2 linked regions of the Rhodopirellula bahusiensis genome follow. The protein of the gene in region 2 binds, or shares a complex with, the protein of the main gene of each other region. Links are inferred from orthologs where the notes say so. Each region holds a gene or a part of one and is shown on either strand. Other genes may lie near its edges. The genes, in order: accD and accC.

The links.
Region 1: the proteins of accC (region 2) and accD are in contact, whole or in part, in a solved structure (PDB 8UXZ), measured with the Escherichia coli proteins. The link is inferred for Rhodopirellula bahusiensis from one-to-one orthologs.

The regions. Positions count from the first base shown.
Region 1 is NZ_NIZW01000024.1:55,014-64,257, reverse strand. Bases 1-2,816 are described here. They hold accD (acetyl-CoA carboxylase, carboxyltransferase subunit beta), read left to right. Parts: upstream 1-847; coding sequence 848-1,786; downstream 1,787-2,816. Other genes in these bases: CEE69_RS24860 (serine/threonine protein kinase), read left to right, coding at 1,790-2,704; ilvB (biosynthetic-type acetolactate synthase large subunit), read left to right, coding at 1-839. Outside these bases: CEE69_RS24855 (sugar phosphate isomerase/epimerase family protein), read left to right, coding at 2,984-3,889; CEE69_RS24845 (PIG-L deacetylase family protein), read right to left, coding at 4,091-4,867; CEE69_RS24840 (hypothetical protein), read right to left, coding at 4,877-5,857; CEE69_RS24835 (TerC family protein), read right to left, coding at 5,868-6,674; CEE69_RS24830 (RluA family pseudouridine synthase), read right to left, coding at 6,697-7,698; CEE69_RS24825 (YfgM family protein), read right to left, coding at 7,698-8,729; CEE69_RS24820 (response regulator), read left to right, coding at 8,844-9,236.
Region 2 is NZ_NIZW01000027.1:4,809-14,198, forward strand. What follows is about bases 4,369-7,330. They hold accC (acetyl-CoA carboxylase biotin carboxylase subunit), read left to right. Parts: upstream 4,369-5,154; coding sequence 5,155-6,507; downstream 6,508-7,330. Other genes in these bases: CEE69_RS25905 (M24 family metallopeptidase), read left to right, coding at 4,369-4,558; accB (acetyl-CoA carboxylase biotin carboxyl carrier protein), read left to right, coding at 4,649-5,149; CEE69_RS25920 (NAD-dependent epimerase/dehydratase family protein), read left to right, coding at 6,659-7,330. In the rest of the region: CEE69_RS25895 (nucleoside monophosphate kinase), read right to left, coding at 1-312; alaS (alanine--tRNA ligase), read right to left, coding at 378-3,215; more of CEE69_RS25905, read left to right, coding at 3,452-4,368; more of CEE69_RS25920, read left to right, coding at 7,331-7,654; CEE69_RS25925 (RNA polymerase sigma factor), read left to right, coding at 7,779-8,414; CEE69_RS25930 (serine/threonine-protein kinase), read left to right, coding at 8,422-9,390. UniProt on the Escherichia coli protein: This protein is a component of the acetyl coenzyme A carboxylase complex; first, biotin carboxylase catalyzes the carboxylation of the carrier protein and then the transcarboxylase transfers the carboxyl group to form malonyl-CoA.

The sequences.
Region 1 (9,244 bases), on a different replicon or contig from region 2:
TCGACATCGACTCGTCGGAACTGAACAAGAACAAACAAGCTCACATCCCAGTTCGCGGCGACGTGAAGGATGTGTTGGGCCAACTGAACAAAATCGTTCAGGCACCGGAAATCGAATCGTGGCAGAAGACCTGCACTGATTTGAAAGCCAAGTACCCGTTGAAGTACGACAACTCGTTCGACGGAATTTTGCAACAGCACGCAATCGCGACGCTCAGCAAAATCACCGCCGACCGCGAAACTTACGTCAGTGTCGGTGTGGGCCAACACCAAATGTGGGCGGCTCAGTTCTTCAAGTTCCGCCAGCCTCGGACTTGGATGAGCAGCTCCGGACTCGGAACGATGGGCTTTGGTTTGCCGGCCGCCATGGGCGTGCAAGCGGCTCATCCGGATGCATTGGTCATCGACATCGATGGCGACGGCAGCTTCCAGATGAACATCCAAGAACTCGCCACGTGCTTCTGCGAAAAACTGCCTGTAAAGGTTCTTCTGTTGAACAACCAACACTTGGGAATGGTGGTTCAGTGGGAAGACCGGTTCATGGACCGCAACCGCGCTCACACTTACCTTGGGCCGATCGATCACGAAGAAGCCAAGGGCAAGAGCACCGCGGATCGCTTCGAATACGCCAGCGACCGCTACCCGAACTTTGTGCAAATCGCAAAGGGCTACGGATGCGGTGCCGCCACGGTCAAAAAGAAAGCGGACCTCGAAGGTGCGTTGCAAGAAATGATTGACCACGATGGTCCTTTCTTGCTGGACGTCGAAGTGCCCTACCAAGAACACGTGTTGCCAATGATCCCCGGTGGAATGACCGTGGACGACATGCTCTTGGACTGATTCTGAAAGTGGAAATGGAAACCGCAGTGGAAAACCCCGCAGTGGAAAAAAACGGGCAAGCGTCCCCTTCATCAACGTCGACCGCAACCGACGCCACACCATCCTCCAACACCCCCAACCGACCCGCGCCAAACACGGCCGGCAATCGGAAACGAGGTGTGCCTGAGGGCGTGTGGCGGAAGTGCGATTCGTGTGGCGCTTCGCTGTTCTACAAAGAAGTTCAGCAGCGTCTGAACGTTTGCCCGCAGTGCGACCACCACTTCTACGTGAGTGCGTGGGAACGCGTGGCTCAGGTGCTCGATGACGGCACGTTCGAACCGATGAACGAACATCTTCGGCCGACCGACCCGTTGGAGTTCCGCGATCGTCGCCCCTATGCCGAACGATTGGTCGGCGAACAGAAACGCACCGGCCTGACCGATGCTGTTTTGACCGGCACCGGCATGATCCGCGCTCGCCGAGTCGCTTTCGCGGTGACCGACAGCGCCTTCATCATGGGCAGCATGGGATCCGTCGTTGGCGAACGCCTGACGCGATTGATCGAGCGTGCCACCGAACAAAACCTGGCGTTGATCATCATCAGCGCTTCCGGTGGTGGTGCTCGAATGCACGAGGGCATCCTGTCGCTGATGCAAATGGCCAAGGTCTCCGCTGCTCTCTCGCGTTATCACGCGGCGGGCGGTTTGTTCATCAGCGTTCTGACGAACCCAACGATGGGCGGTGTCGCTGCCAGCTTCGCATCCCTCGGCGACTTGGTCTTTGCTGAACCCAAGGCCCTGATCGGATTTGCTGGGCCTCGAACAATCAAGGCGACCATCGGCATCGAACTCCCCGAGGGATTCCAAACCAGTGAGTTTTTGCTGGAACATGGATACATCGATCGCATCGTTCATCGCAAATCCCTGAAGACGGAAATCGCGACCGCCATCGACTATTGCGGGAAGTAACTGATGGGCTTGCTCGACTCGATCATGGGCGCGTTCTCGAAAGGCGGCGGTTCGCTGAAGAGAATCGATGTCGAACAACGATTCGAGCGATCACGAACAGCCGCGACGGGAACGATGAGCAACTTCTTCGTTGCTTACGACCTGGAACGCAAGGAGAACGTCGGGGTCAAAATCCTCGATCCAGAAAAGTACGAACTGTTCGAAAGTCGCTTCAAAGGTTTGAACAAACCTTCCGAAGGCGAAATCGCGATGCAGATGAAGCATCCACTGATCGTGAAAACCTTCGAACACGGCATCACCGCGAAGAACCAACGCATCTTGGTGATGGAATACATCGCCGGCGTTGGCATCCAAGATGTGATCGTTCGTAAGAAACGAGAAGTCATCGACGGCAAAGAGATGCTGCTGATGCGCGAGATGGCGGAGTCACTGGCGTACGTGCACGAACAAGGCTTCATCCACCGCGACGTCTGTCCGCGCAACTTCATTTGCACGCCTCCGGAAGAAGGCGAGGAGACCGTCTCGGGCGTGCGGTTGATTGACTTTGGATTGACCGTTCCGGCGACACCGCCGTTCATGGCACCCGGCAATCGAACAGGAACGCCGCTTTATATGTGCCCCGAGATCGTTCGCCGGCGCGCGACCGATCAACGTGTGGATGTGTTTTCACTTGGCGTGACGTTTTACTGTCTGCTGACATTCAAACACCCATGGCAAGGCGAGATCGTCAGCGGTCGAGCCGCTCTGCAACACGACACCGAGACCGCCACGCCGATCTTGGAACGTCGCGAGGACATCCATCCCAAGGTTGCTCGAGTCATCATGCGAATGATCGAACCCAATGTCGACGATCGATTGCCATCGATCAAAGAGTTCTTGTCCCAAACTCGCGGCCTCGACTCCGCCTTCGCCAGCTAGAGATTCGCTCGGCATCTAAGCAGGAATGATTGGGTTGATCCCGTGAGCCGTTTGGGCATTGGCCCGGGTTGTGCGAGAAAACATTGGCTAACGCCAAACGGCTTGAATCTCCGAAGACACTTGCGTACCTGCTTCGCCCTCGGCGAATCTTGCGAGGATGCCTTTCTCGACAACTGCGTGGAAGGGTTCGGTTAAACTGGCTCAGCTCTTCCTCGCCTCTGCGCGCTCCAGGAGCATCGCCTCCCGCCCCCACATCCCACCGTCGACACGGAATCCATCATGCCCAACCGCCGTGACTTTCTCGCTGGCACACTCGCCGCTGCTTCGCTCGCATCGCTGCCTGCCCAAGGCTTGCATGCCGCCGAAACCAAAAGCCGATGGCCGATCTGCGTCTTCACCAAGCCATTGAATTCGATGTCTTTCGACGAGATGGCATCGTCGCTTGCCGAAGCGGGCTTCGATGGAGTGGAAGCCACCGTGCGAAAGGGCGGCAACGTGTCTCCCGCAGAAGCAGCCGAGAAACTGCCGGAAATGCAGCAAGCGATGCGGAAGCATGGTCTCGAGATCACGCTGATCACGACAGACATCGGCGGGATGGATGATCCGCACCGAGCGACCGTTCTGCAAACAGCAGCCGATCTGGGCATCTCCCGATTCCGCATGCGATACGGCAAGTACGACCGCAAGCAACCGATCGCACATCAGCTCGAACAATGGAAGCAACAGTTCGGAAGTCTCGCGGACTACTGCGGGAAGATCGGTGTTCAGGCCCTGTACCAAAACCATGCGGGCGAGAACTATCTTGGCGCGTCGCTGTGGGACTTGGATCGAGTCCTCACCGACGTCTCGCCTGACAACCTCGGCGTGGTCTACGACATTCGCCACGCCCAGGTCGAAGGCGGCATGAGCTGGCCGGTGACCTGGCGAATGATCCAGCCCCGCGTTCGGATGCTGTACGTCAAAGATTTTAAATGGATCGACGGACGGGTTGCGAATGTGCCGCTCGGCGATGGCCTGGTCAGCCAGAAGTTCTTCGACGCCGTCCAAGCCAGCGACTTGAAGTGTCCGATTTCTTTGCACGAAGAGTACCTCGACCACCGTGATCCAGCGCTCGTGCCAAAGCATTTGGAAGCGATGAGCACCGATTTGAAGACACTGCAAAAGCGACTCGGGATTGAGTCGTAGGCCAGGTTCCACCTGGCGATGCCTCTTCGCCGGTGGATGCTGTCCTCGCGAAGACGGGACAATGGACGACTCGCTTTGTTCCAAAGCATCGGCTGAGATGCCATGTGAGACATGGCCTACGGGCGATTGCAATTTGCACTTTGCAATTCGTCCACCTGAACAAGCGCACTCGACTCGGTGGGGGACCACCGAGCTACAGGTTTAGAGGTTCTTGGTTCCTTCGGTGATTTGATCGGCCAATGCTTCTCGCAACGGATCATCGTCGGCCCCGCAGAAGCCCCAGTGCTCGCGGCGACGCCAGCCTTCGGCGTGTTCATATCGGCCGCTCATCTGCCCGACCATGCGTGAGAGATTTCGCATCGCTTCGATGTAGCTGTCCATTCCTTGACTCTCATCGAGCCACTGCTTTTGGCTGGCGTGACACGCGAGCGCGTCGGCTTTCTGCTCGACAACCGCTTCATTGTCGATGTAGAAATGAGGCGTCACCAGTTCGCCAGTCGGCTGACGGCATCCAACGGGCTGAGCGTGATAAACCGTGACCGGATCCATATAGACGGGCATCGGCGGAATGCTTTCGAGGTTCGGCATCCCGTGAGCGAACGCGGCGCTGACCGCCAATCGACACGCGTTTTCGTGATCTTCCATGTAGTCGACCGGTGAATGCGCCAACACGATCGAAGCCTTGGATTGACGCACCACCGCCGCAACCTTCTGAACATTTTCGGTTGTGTAGGCAACTTCCATGTCGGCACAAATCGGCGGATGGAACGTTGCACCAAGCAATTCAGCGGCTCGCTTGGCTTCCTTCAGTCGAGTTGCGGCACACTCTTCGGGACCCATCGTGGTGCTGCCGCGAGACCCATCGGCGACGTTCATGTAGTGCAAATCCCAACCGCGTTGGCGAAGCAACAGCATCGTTCCCGCGTACAAAAATTCGATGTCATCAGGGTGCGCAGCGACAGCAAGAACGGACGGCATCAAGGACCTCTACTTCGATGAAACGAGACTCAGCTTTTCCAGAGGCACATAATACCGGACATAGCGTTCGCCGTTGCTGAACAACTCGCCTTTGGGATCATTGACCAACACCGTCGCACGACGAGTGATGCGATTGACCCGCCCGACCACTCGCCGCGTTCCGTCGCGGAACGCGACTTGATCGCCAACGCGGATATTGAACTTGGTCGCGGCCCGTTCGCGCTGAGTGATCAAATCGTGCTGGTAATCGGTGTGCCCAAAGAAGCTGCGGGCAATTGATTGGAAACGTTTTTGGTTGCAGTTGCCCGCGTTCCAAATCAGCATCTCGATCAAGTGCGTCATCTCATGCTCGGCGACCCGCTGCATCGCTTCCAGTCGGTCGCGGCACTTACGTCCGGTCACGGTGACAGGCCGGTCAACGTCTTCAAAAGTTTGAAACAACAACGTCGACGAAAGGATCATCTCGAACCGCCGCGGTCCGTTGCGATTGCCGCCGGGATAATGCGTGACGAGCTTGCCCGCGGCGCTGGTCATCCGCGAAGAGAAGGAAAACTCGAGCCCCTCCGCTTTTGCGACGGGCAAGACCCGGCCTTCGAACAGCGACTCATCGAGCAAGTGAATCAAACGTACCAAGTCGTCTCGACCAACTCGTTTGAAATTCGGTCGATCGATCGTCCGACTCAGCCCCAACACCTCCGCGTGAATCTCTTGCTGAACCACTGAGATTCGCTTTGGATCGGGCCGCCGCGTTTGCAGAAACTCCGCGAGCGCGAACAAGGTGTCTCGATCGCGAGGTGGGACCACACCGGGCGCAACGGTCGGCCGCCCCGGTGGCGCCCCGTCCGAAACGGTTGGCGTCTTTGCCACCGGAACCTGCTTGGCTTGTTTCGCTGCCATCTTGGGCAACTTGGGCGGCGGAGCTTTGCCGGGTTCCAAGTCAGTGACAGGACGCCGCTTGGGTGCCGGTCGCCGGTGCGGGGAAGCGGACATGCGATCCTTCCTAGGCTTCGGCTTTCTTCGTCAAATGGCCTGTGGCTGCATCCTGACGAGCCAACAATGTCTTTTGGTACTTGGCCTGAACGATGTCAACGACAATCAAAATCGCGAGCACAAAGTAGAACGTGCTCTTGGCCATCGCGTGCACCTCGTGACCGAACAACGCAAGGTGAGCCAAGTGACCACCTTCGCTGACCAACATCACGCCGACGATGAATAGCACAAACAATCCAAGCACTTCGTACATGCGGTTCTTCTTCAAGAAATCCGCGACCCGGTCGGCCAAGAAGATCATCATCGCACCGCTGATCACAATCGCGGTTGCCATGATTGCGAAGCTCTTGGTGAGTGCCATCGCACTGAGGATCGAGTCGAACGAGAAGACCAAGTTCATCATCACAATCAGGCCAATCGTCTTGCCGACACTGGCCGTCGCGGTTTCTTCCGAGTGCCCAAGCTCCGGTTCGGCGAGCAGGTGATAAATCTCTTTCAGCGCCGTCCACAGGATGAACGCACCACCGAATAGAACGATCAAGCTGTGCCCCGAGATGGCACCGTCGATATATCCGTTGTGGAATTCAACGAAAGGCTCCTCCAACAAAGCGATTAATCGCACGACAACGAACAACAGCACGATTCGCAAGACCACGGCCACTCCGATGCCGAGCTTCCGAACCTTGGACTGCTGATCTTCCGCTACTCGTTTGCTTTCGATGGAGATGTAAAGCAGGTTGTCGAAACCCAACACCGCTTGAAGCAGCACCAGCATCCCAAGAGTGAACAAACCGGAGATCGAAAAGAGCTCAGCCATGGCGACGAGATTCCACGAGGTATCAGAGAGAAGAGTCGGAGGACAACAGATCAAGAACGGCTTGCAAATCGGGAGGAAGGGGCGCGGTGAGCGTCATTTCCTTTCCGGTTTGTGGGTTGGTGAACGTCAACGCTTTCGCATGCAACGCCTGCCGCGAGAGCAAAATCTCTTGCCCTTCAGCCGTCGGCTTCACACCGGGCGTTGCGACTTCCGTGCCGGCCAGTCGCCTTATTTGAGAACGCGAAAGTTCGGAATGACCGCCATACAACCGATCGCATAAAATCGGGCATCCGATGTGAGCCAAGTGGACTCGGATTTGATGCGTTCGACCTGTCTTGGGACGCACGTCGACTCGAGTCACACGACCGTGACGCTCAACGACTTCATAAAACGTGGACGCGGATTTGCTGGTCGCATGACCTTCGCGAATCGCCTGCTTGTCGCGCTGGTACGGATGGCGTCCGATCGAAGCGTGGATCCAATCGCGGTCTCGGTCGAGCCGGCCGAACGTGATCGCGGTGTATTCCTTTTGCACCAAACGATCGTGCCACTGAGCAGCGAGGTTCAGGTGCACCGCATTGTTCTTCGCGACGACGATGACGCCGCTCGTGTCTCGGTCGAGGCGATGCACGATGCCGGGGCGCGTGGGTCCGCCGACGTCCGACAGCGATTGAAATCGAAACGCGAGCGCGCTGGTCAGCGTGCCGGTCCAGTTTCCGCGTGCGGGGTGAACAACCATTCCCGCTGGTTTGTTGATAACGACCAATCCATCGTCTTCATAGAGAATATCCAAGGGGATGTTCTCAGGAACCGTGTCGTCGGATGCAGGCGGCGGAACGCGAAACCGGACGGTCTGCCCGGCTTTGACTTTGTAGCTCGGACGAATGATCCGCCCATCGACTTCCGCACCCTCGTTCTGGACCGCGTCCCGAATTTGCGAACGGCTGTAGCCGTCGCAGGACTGGGTCAAGAACAGATCGATTCGAAACCCACTGGCGGATTCAGGAACGACGAATTCTCGCATCACTCGTCGGATGCGGCAGGTTCATCGGCTGCGGGTGTTTCTTCCACTTCGGCTGCCTTCTCGGTGACCGCTTCTTCGGTGGCTGCTTCCTCAGTCGCCGCGTCTTCCTTCATTTCTTCGGCGGGTTCAGCGGCTTCTTCCGAAGCGGGCTCTTCAGCCTCAGCTTCCTCTGCCGTAGTTTCCTCAGGAGCGGCTTCTTCCGCCGGAGCTTCCGTTTCAGCTGGCTCTTCGGTCATCTCTGGTTCTTCGGTTGCCGCTTCCGACTCACCAGCTTCCGACGCGTCGGCTTCTGCGGTTTCAGCTTCGTCTGTTTCAGGCATGTCTTCCAAAGGCAAATCCAATGGCGGCAGATCCAAGTCTGGAAGGTCTGGAAGTTCACCAGCACCCGGCAGCGATGGTGGCAAGCTAGGCTCGGCTGGCGAGAAGTCTTGCTCTTGGAACCAGGCCAAGAAGTCCTGGGCTTGCGACGACGACAAGGCGGCGACTCGAGCCTTGGCTTCGTTGACCATGGCGGTCGATTCACCGACAGCCATGGCGGCTTCGTATTCTTGGACGGCGTCTTCCACATTGCCGCGTGCTTCCGCAATCTGCGCCAATCCGTAGTGAGCTCGCGATTGAATCATCGCATCGTTGCTCAACTCCATCGCTTGGTTGTAAGCCTCCACCGCGTCATCGAGCAATGTTTCGGCTTCGTCGCGACTCGTGTACAACGTTGAGAATCCGATTCCCATTTGCTGACCACCTTGGTACAGACGCGCCCAAGCCGCAGCGGAAGTGTCCGGGTATTGAGCGGCGATGGTCGCTAGACTCTCGGTGTCGCCGGTGATGGATGCGTCAATCAATTGCAACGTGGCGTCGCTTCGATTGTCCGATTTGGTGCTGGAATAAAAACCGTACCCCAACACGGCAACGAAGAACGCTGCGACACCCAAGGCGATTGGCTTGGAGTAGGGCTCGATCGAGTGATTGAACTTGTCGAGGGCTCCGGCAAGTTCATTCTCGTTCAGCTGGTGACGTCGCTCGCTGTTCATACGTTCGCAGGGGTGAAGGGATTCGATTCCGTGAGCCCGAAGTATAGAAATCGCCGGAACTTAACGTCAAGACAAGCAAGACCGGCACGTCCCCATGATTGATCGTAAAAAAACATGAATGCTGCACCGAAAAAGCGGGTTTTGATCGCGGAAGATGACCCCGTTCTGCGTCATTTGCTGCAATTCACTCTCGACCGGGCGGGAATGGAAGTGACCGCGGTCGCCAACGGTCAACTCGCCTGGGACGCGATTCAGTCAGCCGAAAACTTCGACGTGCTGGTGACCGATCATGAAATGCCGGTACTCAGTGGAGTGGAACTGATCGGCCGCGTGGTCGAAAAAGCACCGATCTCGGTGATTGTCCTGTGCACGGCCAAAGGATTCGAAATCGATCCCGACCGAATTGTCGATCGCCCCGGATTGGTGTCGCTGGTCAGCAAACCCTTCAGTCCCAAGCAATTGGTCAGCATCATTGAAGAACGACTCGAAAAAAACGCCACCGATTGAGCGAGAGA
Region 2 (9,390 bases):
ATGCCATGGTCGGTCCGTTGGCGGCAATTCATCTTCACAGGTGATGTCATAAGCGAGGTGCCCATCCAGCCGACAGATCCTCCACGATCGATACGTATTGGAATACGACAGCGCCGGGCTTCTGGCAGATTTTCCGTCCGCACGATCCCAGGCCATCTTGCCATTCCAATACCCAAGACTGGAAACGGTCCCCGACTCAGACTCAGCCGGCGGCGCCGTGGAGGGCACAAAGAGCCCATCCACTTCAGGCAATCCCGCACCGGTCACCTCGATATAGAACGTATTGGGAGTCAACTCGTTTGATTCATTCATGAGGAGCAAAGCATCCCATCTTTGGTGGCCGTGGCAGGAAATGAAAGGCAAGCAAGAGGCGGCTCTTAACCCAGTTTCTCGGTCATCGTTTCGCGAGCTTGCTGGAGAGCTTCGGGCAATTTGCTGGCGTCTTTGCCACCGGCTTGAGCCATGTCAGGACGTCCACCACCGCTGCCGCCGACCACCTTGGCCGCTGCACCGACCCAATCACCTGCTTTCAATCCGCGATCGACCAAATCGCGACTCAGGCCACCGACCAACATGACTTTCTCGTTCATCGCCGAAGCCAACAACACGGCCGTCGGGGCGTCGCTCTTCTTGCGAATCTGATCGATCCAACCACGCATGATGTTTGGATTGGCACCTGGTGTTTCCACGACGATCAACAACGTGTCGCCGACTTTGGTTCCGTCCGCGATCAAGTCATCGGCGGAGATTTTGCCGCCCGCGGTGACTTGTTTGAGCTGTTCGACCAACTTCGAGCGATCCGCCAACAACGAATCCAAACGGCCCAACACATCGGTGATCGCAACGTTCAATCGGCGAGTCAAACCGCGAACTGCCGCTCGCACTGCGTTGTAGTCATCTGTGTCAGTCGCTTCGGCATTGGCTGCCTTGGCATCGAAGACAAACTCGGCGGGGTAGTCGGCCGCTTTGCCGGACGACAACTCTTTCTTCAACCGGCGAACTTCTTCGATCAACGCAACCGTGGCGGCGGAAGCCAGCGAAGCATCGCAGTTCAATTTGCCCGCCACCTCATTCAGCAACGCTTGTGTTTGCTCGCGGTGTTCCTTAGCACGGCCGCCCGTCAGCGCTTCGATTCGGCGTGTTCCCGTGGAAACGCTTTCCTCGACAACGACTTCGAACGAGCCAACCTGATTGGTGTTGGTCAGGTGAGTCCCGCCGCACAATTCGCGACTGAACGTTCCCATCGAAACCATCCGGCATGGGTCGGGATACTTTTCGCCAAACAACATCATCGCACCCGCTTCTCGAGCATCGGCAAGCGACACGGTGTCCCAGCGAATTTCATCGCCGCTGCCAACCATGCTCAGCACATCTTGTTCGATCTTCACCAACGTCTCGTCGTCGATGGCCTTGGGGTTAGTGAAGTCAAAACGCAAGCGATCCGGTTCAACCTTGCTGCCCTGTTGCTCCGCATGGCGACCAACATGGTTGTGCAGTGCGTGGTGCAAAATGTGAGTCGCACTGTGGGCTCGTGCGAGCGCGGTGCGGTTCTCGACATCAACCGTTGCCGTGCAAGTTTCGCCTTCGCTGATCTTGCCGCGAACCAATCGTCCGTGGTGCACAATCAACGAAGCGTGTCGCTGCGTGTCGATGACTTCAAATTCAAAGTGATCGTTTGCGATCACACCGATGTCGCCAACTTGGCCGCCCGATTCGCCATAGAACGGTGAGTGGTCCAGCACCAATCGCAAGATCGCGTCTTCGGGGCGATCGAGGTGACTGAGCAATTGCCCGTCGTCGCCCTTGCCTTTGCCATCGCCGGTAATGATGCCTTTGACGACTGCCGAAGCTTCGGTTTGGTCATAGCCAACAAACGGTGTTTCACGCAAAGCCTCTTTCAGCGTTTCCAAAGGTCCGGTTTGGAACAGAACGCGTTGTCCGCCGTCGCTTTCGTCGGCGTGTTTGTCCATCGCTTCGCGAAAGCCCGACCAATCGAACGTGAAGTTCTGCTCGGCGGCCAGCGTTTGAACCAATTCCGGTGGAACACCATAGGTCGTCAACAAATCCGCAGCGTCGGCACCGGGCACCATCACGGATGATTCGTCGTTCATCTCTTCGAACAAACGGTGAATGCGTTTCATCCCGCCATCGATGGTCGAGAAGAATGCTTTCTCTTCAGACTCAATCGCTTCGCTGACGCGTTGGGTCGTTTGGCCCAGTTCTGGGTAAGCAGCCTTGGACGCATTCGCGACAGCTTCGACCAGCTTGTACAAGAAAGGCTCTCGCAAATTCATTTGGTACCCGTCCAACACCGCGCGGCGAATCAAACGGCGAATGACCGAGCGAGCGTCTTTGGGTCCGGGGTACACGTTTTCATGAACCGCGAAAACGCTGGCTCGCGCGTGGTCAGTGATCCGGCGAAGTCGCCGCCCGTTGTCACTCTCGTATTCGTACTTCACACCGCAGACTTCCGACGCCGCTTCGACAATCGGAAACAGACTGTCGATGTGGAAGTTGGTTGGCACGCCTTGCAAGACACTGGCGGTTCGCTCCAGCCCCATACCGGTGTCGATGTTCTTGCTGGGAAGCGGATGCAAGTTGTCCGGCGGCGTTCCCACACGATTGAACTGGGTGAACACCAAGTTCCAGATTTCGACATCGCTGCCGTCTTCGAGTTGGTAATAGATTTCGCTGCAGGGACCGCAAACTCCGTCGGGCCCTTCGCTCGGAGCGGATGCCGGCCAAAAGTTTTCGTCTTCTTCCATTCGCGAAATGCGTTGGGTCGGCAATCCGATCTTTTCGTGCCAAATCCCAAACGCTTCGTCGTCATCCTTGTAGACCGTGACCGTCAATCGCTCGCCGGGGATGCCCAACCACTTCTTGTCGGTCAAAAATTCCCACGCCCAGTGGATCGCTTCTTCCTTGAAGTAGTCGCCGAACGAAAAATTGCCCAGCATTTCAAAGAACGTGTGGTGAAACGCGGTCCGGCCGACATTGTCGATGTCACCCGTTCGCAAACACTTTTGACAGGTCGTCGCACGAGTGAAGTCCAGTTTGACCTTGCCGAGAAAGTGGTCTTTGAACTGGTTCATCCCCGCGGGGGTGAACAAAACCGAAGGATCCCAAGCCGGAACGAGCACGTCGCTGGGTTGGCGGACGCAACCTTTGGTCTCAAAGAACGCCAGATATTTTTCGCGGAGTTCGTCAGTTTTCATCGGGATGTGCGGGTGGGTTCAACGGGGAAAAGATCGGGGATTGAGCCAAGTGGGCTCGCGGTCCATCGTCGGCATGATATCAGTCGATGCCCGACGGGTGACAGGTGCCGAATTTCGGCCCACAATGCCAGCCCGCACAGTGCCAATCGCCGGGCGGCGGCTTCCGCCTCGGTCCGTCGACGAAAAGCATCTGCCGCGAAACGGCCGACTCAACATCACCACTGGATATCGACTTCATGACAGAGCGTATTGAACGACTTGTGCAATCCATCGCCGATTCGGACCAGCAGATGGACGCGATTTTGATCTGCAGCGAAGTCAACGTGCGATATCTCAGCGGATTCACCGGCGACAGCACTTGGTTGCTGGTCCGTCCCGACGGCAAAGCAACGCTGCTGTCCGATCGCCGCTACGAAACCCAAATTGCCGAAGAATGCCCGAACCTGGAAAGTGCGATTCGGCCGCCCAGCCAGACTTTGGTCGCGTTGCTGGCGGAGTATCTGGGCGATTTGTCGCTGAAAACGATTGGCTTCGAGGCTGATCACGTGCAAGTTTCCACGCTTCGGAAGTGGCAGGAACAGATTGAAACGATGGAGTGGGTCGATACCAGCGGATTGGTCGAAACACTGCGTTCGATCAAAGACGCCGATGAGTTGGCCACGATTCGGCGTGCCATCGCGATTGCCGAGCGAAGCTTCCTCAGCGTCACCAACAAACTGACGCCGCAGATGACCGAACTGCAAATCGCTCACGAACTCGAAGCGACGATGCGAAGTCTGGGAGCGTCCGGAGTCGCCTTCGACGTGATCGCGGGGGCCGAACCCAGCGGTGCCCTGCCCCACTATCACCCTCGCAACATTGCCCTGGCAGATTGCCGAACGCTGCTCATCGATTGGGGGGCTCGCGTCGACGGATACTGCAGCGACTTGACCCGGACACTGCACAAAGCCGAAGTGAGATCAACGACCGCCGATCGATTTGAAGCCGCCTACCAAGCTGTTTTGGAATCACAAGAAGCTGCGATCTCCGCCATTCGCGACGGGGTGGAAGCCATCGAAGTGGACCGAGCGGCTCGCCAGGTTCTGCAAAAAGCGGGGCTGGGCGACGCTTTCAAACACGGGCTCGGACACGGGTTTGGATTGCAAATTCACGAGGATCCACGCATGGGCCCGATGTCGACCGAGGTTCTCCGCGAGGGGATGGTGATTACTGTAGAGCCAGGCGTGTATTTCGAGGGCGAATTTGGAATTCGCATTGAGGACGACATCCTCGTCACAGCGGATGGATTTGAGCGTCTGAGCACCCTTCCGAAGGGTCTCGATGATTGTCGTCTTGTTGTGTAAAACGTGCAAACTTAATCTTCACCCACAAAAGGTTGCTCGGATCCCATCTGGATTCGAGAAACATTGGACTTTGCAGGTATCGGACTTCGTATGAAATCGGAAACACCCGACGACGGGGATGTGTTTGACATCGATCGGATTCGCCAGATCGTCGAGTTGATGGAACAACACGAACTGAACGAAGTGGACCTGCAACAGGGCGACGATCGGATCAAACTGACTCGTGGTGGAACAGCTCCCGCCATGATTCCCGCGCCCGCCGCAGTGGCTCCCGTTGCAGCACCTGCGCCGGCCGCCGCTCCCGCTCCGGCCCCAGCTGGTGGCGACGCCGGCGGTGACACTGCCGGGACGATCACCATCAACTCGCCGATGGTTGGCACGTTCTATTCGAAAGCCAATCCTGAATCGCCGCCGTTTGTCAAAGTCGGTGACGTGGTCAACGACGACACCGTGATTTGCATCGTCGAGGCAATGAAGGTCTTCAACGAGATTCCTGCCGAATGCCGCGGGAAGATTGTCGAGGTGCTGGTCAGCGATCAACAAGCCGTCGATTTCGGTAAACCTTTGTTCCGCGTCCAGGTGGACGGCTGAAGTCTATGTTTGAACGAATTTTGATCGCCAATCGAGGCGAGATTGCGCTGCGTGTGATTCGCGCCTGTCGCGAAATGGGTATCGAGTCGGTCGCCGTTTACAGCGAAGCCGACAAGGACTCCATGCACGTCAAGTTGGCGGACCACGCGTACTGCGTTGGCACCAACCGAAGCGCTGACAGCTACTTGAAAATTGATCGCATCATCGCCACGGCCGAAGTGGCCGGCGTCGACGCGATCCACCCCGGTTATGGCTTCTTGGCAGAGAACGCTCAGTTCAACGAGCAATGCCGCAGCAGCGGGTTCGAATTCATCGGCCCCTCGCCAACCGCGATGGACAAACTGGGCGACAAGAACACCGCTCGTTCGATGGCGATCGCGCAAAACGTCCCCGTCGTTCCCGGCAGTGATGGATTGATCGCGGACTTCGATCGAGCCATCGACACCGCGAAAGAAATCGGCTTTCCCGTGCTGATCAAAGCCACCGCCGGTGGTGGTGGCAAAGGCATGCGGGTCGCCGAGACCGAAGACGTTCTTAAGAGCCAACTCGAAGCGGCTCGCAACGAAGCCATCGCGGCATTCGGCAACGGTGGCGTGTACCTGGAAAAATTCATCCAGCAACCGCGTCACATCGAAGTCCAAGTCATCGCGGACTCGCACGGCAACGTGTGCCACCTGTTCGAACGTGACTGCAGCGTCCAACGGCGCCACCAAAAACTCGTCGAAGAAGCCCCCAGCCCCGACCTGCCGCAAGACCGCCGCGAAGCGATCTGCGATGCCGCCGTGCGAATGATCGCTGGTGCGGATTACGCTGGCGCGGGAACGGTCGAGTTCATTGTCGACAAGGACTACAACTTCTACTTCATCGAAGTCAACGCGCGGATCCAAGTCGAACACCCGGTTTCAGAAATGATCACCGGCGTGGACCTGATCCAAGAACAAATTCGCGTCGCCGCTGGTCTGCCGCTGTCGTTCCGTCAAGAAGAACTGACTTGCACCGGCCACGCGATCGAATGCCGGCTCAATGCGGAAGATCCAACGAAGAACTTCCAACCTTGCCCTGGGCAAATCAAATCGATGTTCGTGCCTGGCGGCATGGGCGTTCGATTCGATTCGCATGTGCAGACCGGTTACGTGGTGCCTCCGTATTACGATTCGATGATCGGCAAACTGATCGTCCATCGCCCGACGCGGGAACAAGCCATCGCGACGATGCTTCGTGCTTTGAAGGAACTGCAGGTCGAAGGCATCACCACAACCGTCGGTTTCCACAACTGGATCCTCCGAAACGAAGCCTTCGTAAACGGCACCGTGGACACCAAATTCGTCGACCGAAACTACGAAGGCCAAACGTCTTAGGGTTGCGTCACCGCTAGGAAAAGTCGTTCTGGCCGTAGCGGAAGTCGCCAAGACTTTCGGCAATTCACGATGCAGACCGAAACTCTTGACGAGTTCCGCTACCCCATTGGTCGATGCCACTCCTGATTCCGTTGGTCCCCAAGGAATAACCATGCGAGTCTTTGTGACTGGCGGCACTGGCTTGCTGGGCAACACGATCCTTCGCCAACTGTCGGGCGCCGGACATGACCTGATCGCTTTGGTGCGAGGCGAACCCGATCCCCAGGTCTTCGATGGGATCAACACGACGTTCGCTCACGGCGACCTCCTCGATCAAACCGCGATCGAAAATGCGGTGGCTGACTGCGATGTGGTCATTCACTCCGCCGGCATGATCCACCTGGGTTGGAAACGCCTCGACGACAGCATGGCCGTCAACCGCGACGGCACCCAAACCATCGTCGACGCCTGCCTGCATCACGATTGCAAACTCGTTCACGTTGGCACCGTCAACACGCTCGGTATCGCGGACCGCAACGGCGTGGCGAACGAAGACACTCCGCTGGACCACGCAGGCGGGCAAATCCCGTGCAGCTACGTCCTCAGCAAACGAGCTGGCAACGAGGTCGTTTTGCAGGGCGTCCAAGATGGCCTGAAAGCCGTCTTGGTTCACCCGGGGTTCATGCTCGGTCCCTGGGATTGGAAACCCAGCAGCGGCCGGATGCTTCTGGAAGTCAGCAAAGCCTGGCGGCCGCTCTCACCTTCAGGCGGCAACAGCACCTGCGATTCGCGAGACGTGGCCGCCGCCGCCATCCGCGCCGCTGAAAAGCTGATCAGCAATAAAATCCCCGCGGGCCGGCAATACATCTTGGCTGGCCACAACATGCGATACCTCGAACTGTGGAAAGCCATGACCGAGGCGATGGGTGCCCGCCAACCGCTCATGCGTGCCGGGCCGGCTCAGCGATGGATCGCAGGAGTCGCCGGCGACGTGGTCGGCAAACTGCTGCCACACGAAGTTGACTTCAACAGCGCCGCCGTGGGCATGTCGAGCCAATACCACTACTACGACAGTTCGCGAGCCCAAAGCGAACTCGACTACAAAATCCGGCCGTTTGAAGAAAGCCTGGCCGACGCTGCGAACTGGATCCGCCACCACCACCAGTGAAGCTGGGCACAGACACAATCGCAAGCACCAGGATTTTCGCCATTTTCTAAGATTGGGCGCAATGTTTGGCTCGGACATCCGTGAGACTCTTTGAACAGTCGGTCCACCCACCTGGAACTGCGTTTTGGATTTCGATTCCACCGCCGCCGAACCAACGACTCGCGCAAGTCTGCTTTTGAGACTGCGTGATTCCAAGGATGAATTCGCCTGGGCCGAGTTCTCTGCCGTCTATGAGCCGGTGATCTACCGCCTGATCAAACGGCGTGGGGTGCAGGACGCGGACGCTCGCGAGATTGTGCAAGAGATTCTGATGTCGGTCGCCGGTGCGATCGAGCGGTTTGACGTGACCGCCCAAGGCTCTTTTCGCGGTTGGCTCAGCCGAATCACGCGAAACGCAACCATCGACCGACTGAGATCGGTTCAGTCTCGCCGCGAACTGAATGGAGGCAGCAGCATCGTTCGAATCATCGACGCCGTTGCCTCCAACGAGCAAGGCATCGACGGCACTCAACAGGACGCAGAATTGTCGCACGAGTTTGATCGTGATCATCGCCAACAATTGTTTCGCTGGGCCGCAAGCAAGGTGCGATCACGCACGGGCGAAAGAAACTGGATCGCGTTCTGGCGAACCGCCGTGGAGGACCAATCCATCGCGGCCGTCGCCTCCGACCTGGGCATCTCCGAAGGCTCGGTCTATGTCGCCAGGTGCCGAATCCTCAAACGGATTCGCGAACTCGTCCATCAACGTTTGAGTGATTGAACGCATCATGATTGCCAAGCAAAACCCACACTTTGAATTGGACAAGCTACGAGAGTTGCTTGACGAGCGATTGTCTGCCCCCGAAGCGGATCGCATCGAGTTTCATCTCAGCAATTGCCAGCATTGCCGGTCGCAACTACAGGAAATTGCCGGCGAGCCCATGTGGTGGGACGAGACAGTCGAAGTCCTCAGCAAGAGCACCTTCATCGACCAAAGCAGCCGGCCTGCTTCTAAACCCCCGAGCGATCCGGCCGAACCCCAGCGATCCTTCGACGCGTCCTTGGACTGGATCCGTCCCCTGCTGCAACCACTGCGGGATCAACGCTCAGACGCCGTCGATGACGCGCCTGCAATTGGCACCTTGGACCAATACTCGATTCACAGCGTGATCGGACAAGGAGGCATGGGCGTCGTGCTACGAGGCTTGGACCCGGAACTGAATCGACCGGTTGCGATCAAAGTCCTCTCCCCTCATCTCGCCGGCGTTGGTGCGGCGCGGACCCGCTTCATGCGAGAGGCACAAGCCGCCGCGGCGATTGTGCATCCTTCCATCGTACCGATCTACAGCGTTGTCCCGAACGCTCGATTGCCTTACCTGGTGATGCCCTGCATCGACGGCGGAAACTTGCAACAATGCCTTGATCGCGAAGGCCCGCTGGAACTGATCGAAATCGTTAGGATCGGCCTGCAAATCGCCGAAGGATTGTCAGCCGCGCACAAGAACAGCGTGCTTCACCGAGACATCAAACCCGCCAATATCTTGATCGAAGAAGGCAACGGTCGCGTCCTGATCAGCGACTTTGGACTCGCTCGAGCACTCGATGACGCCACGCTAACCAACAGCGGCATGATCGCTGGCACACCGCAGTACATGAGCCCAGAGCAAGCTCGCGGCGAACCCTTGGACGCCCGCAGCGATCTGTTCAGCTTGGGCAGTCTGCTCTACGCGCTGGCAACGGGACGACCGCCCTTCCGC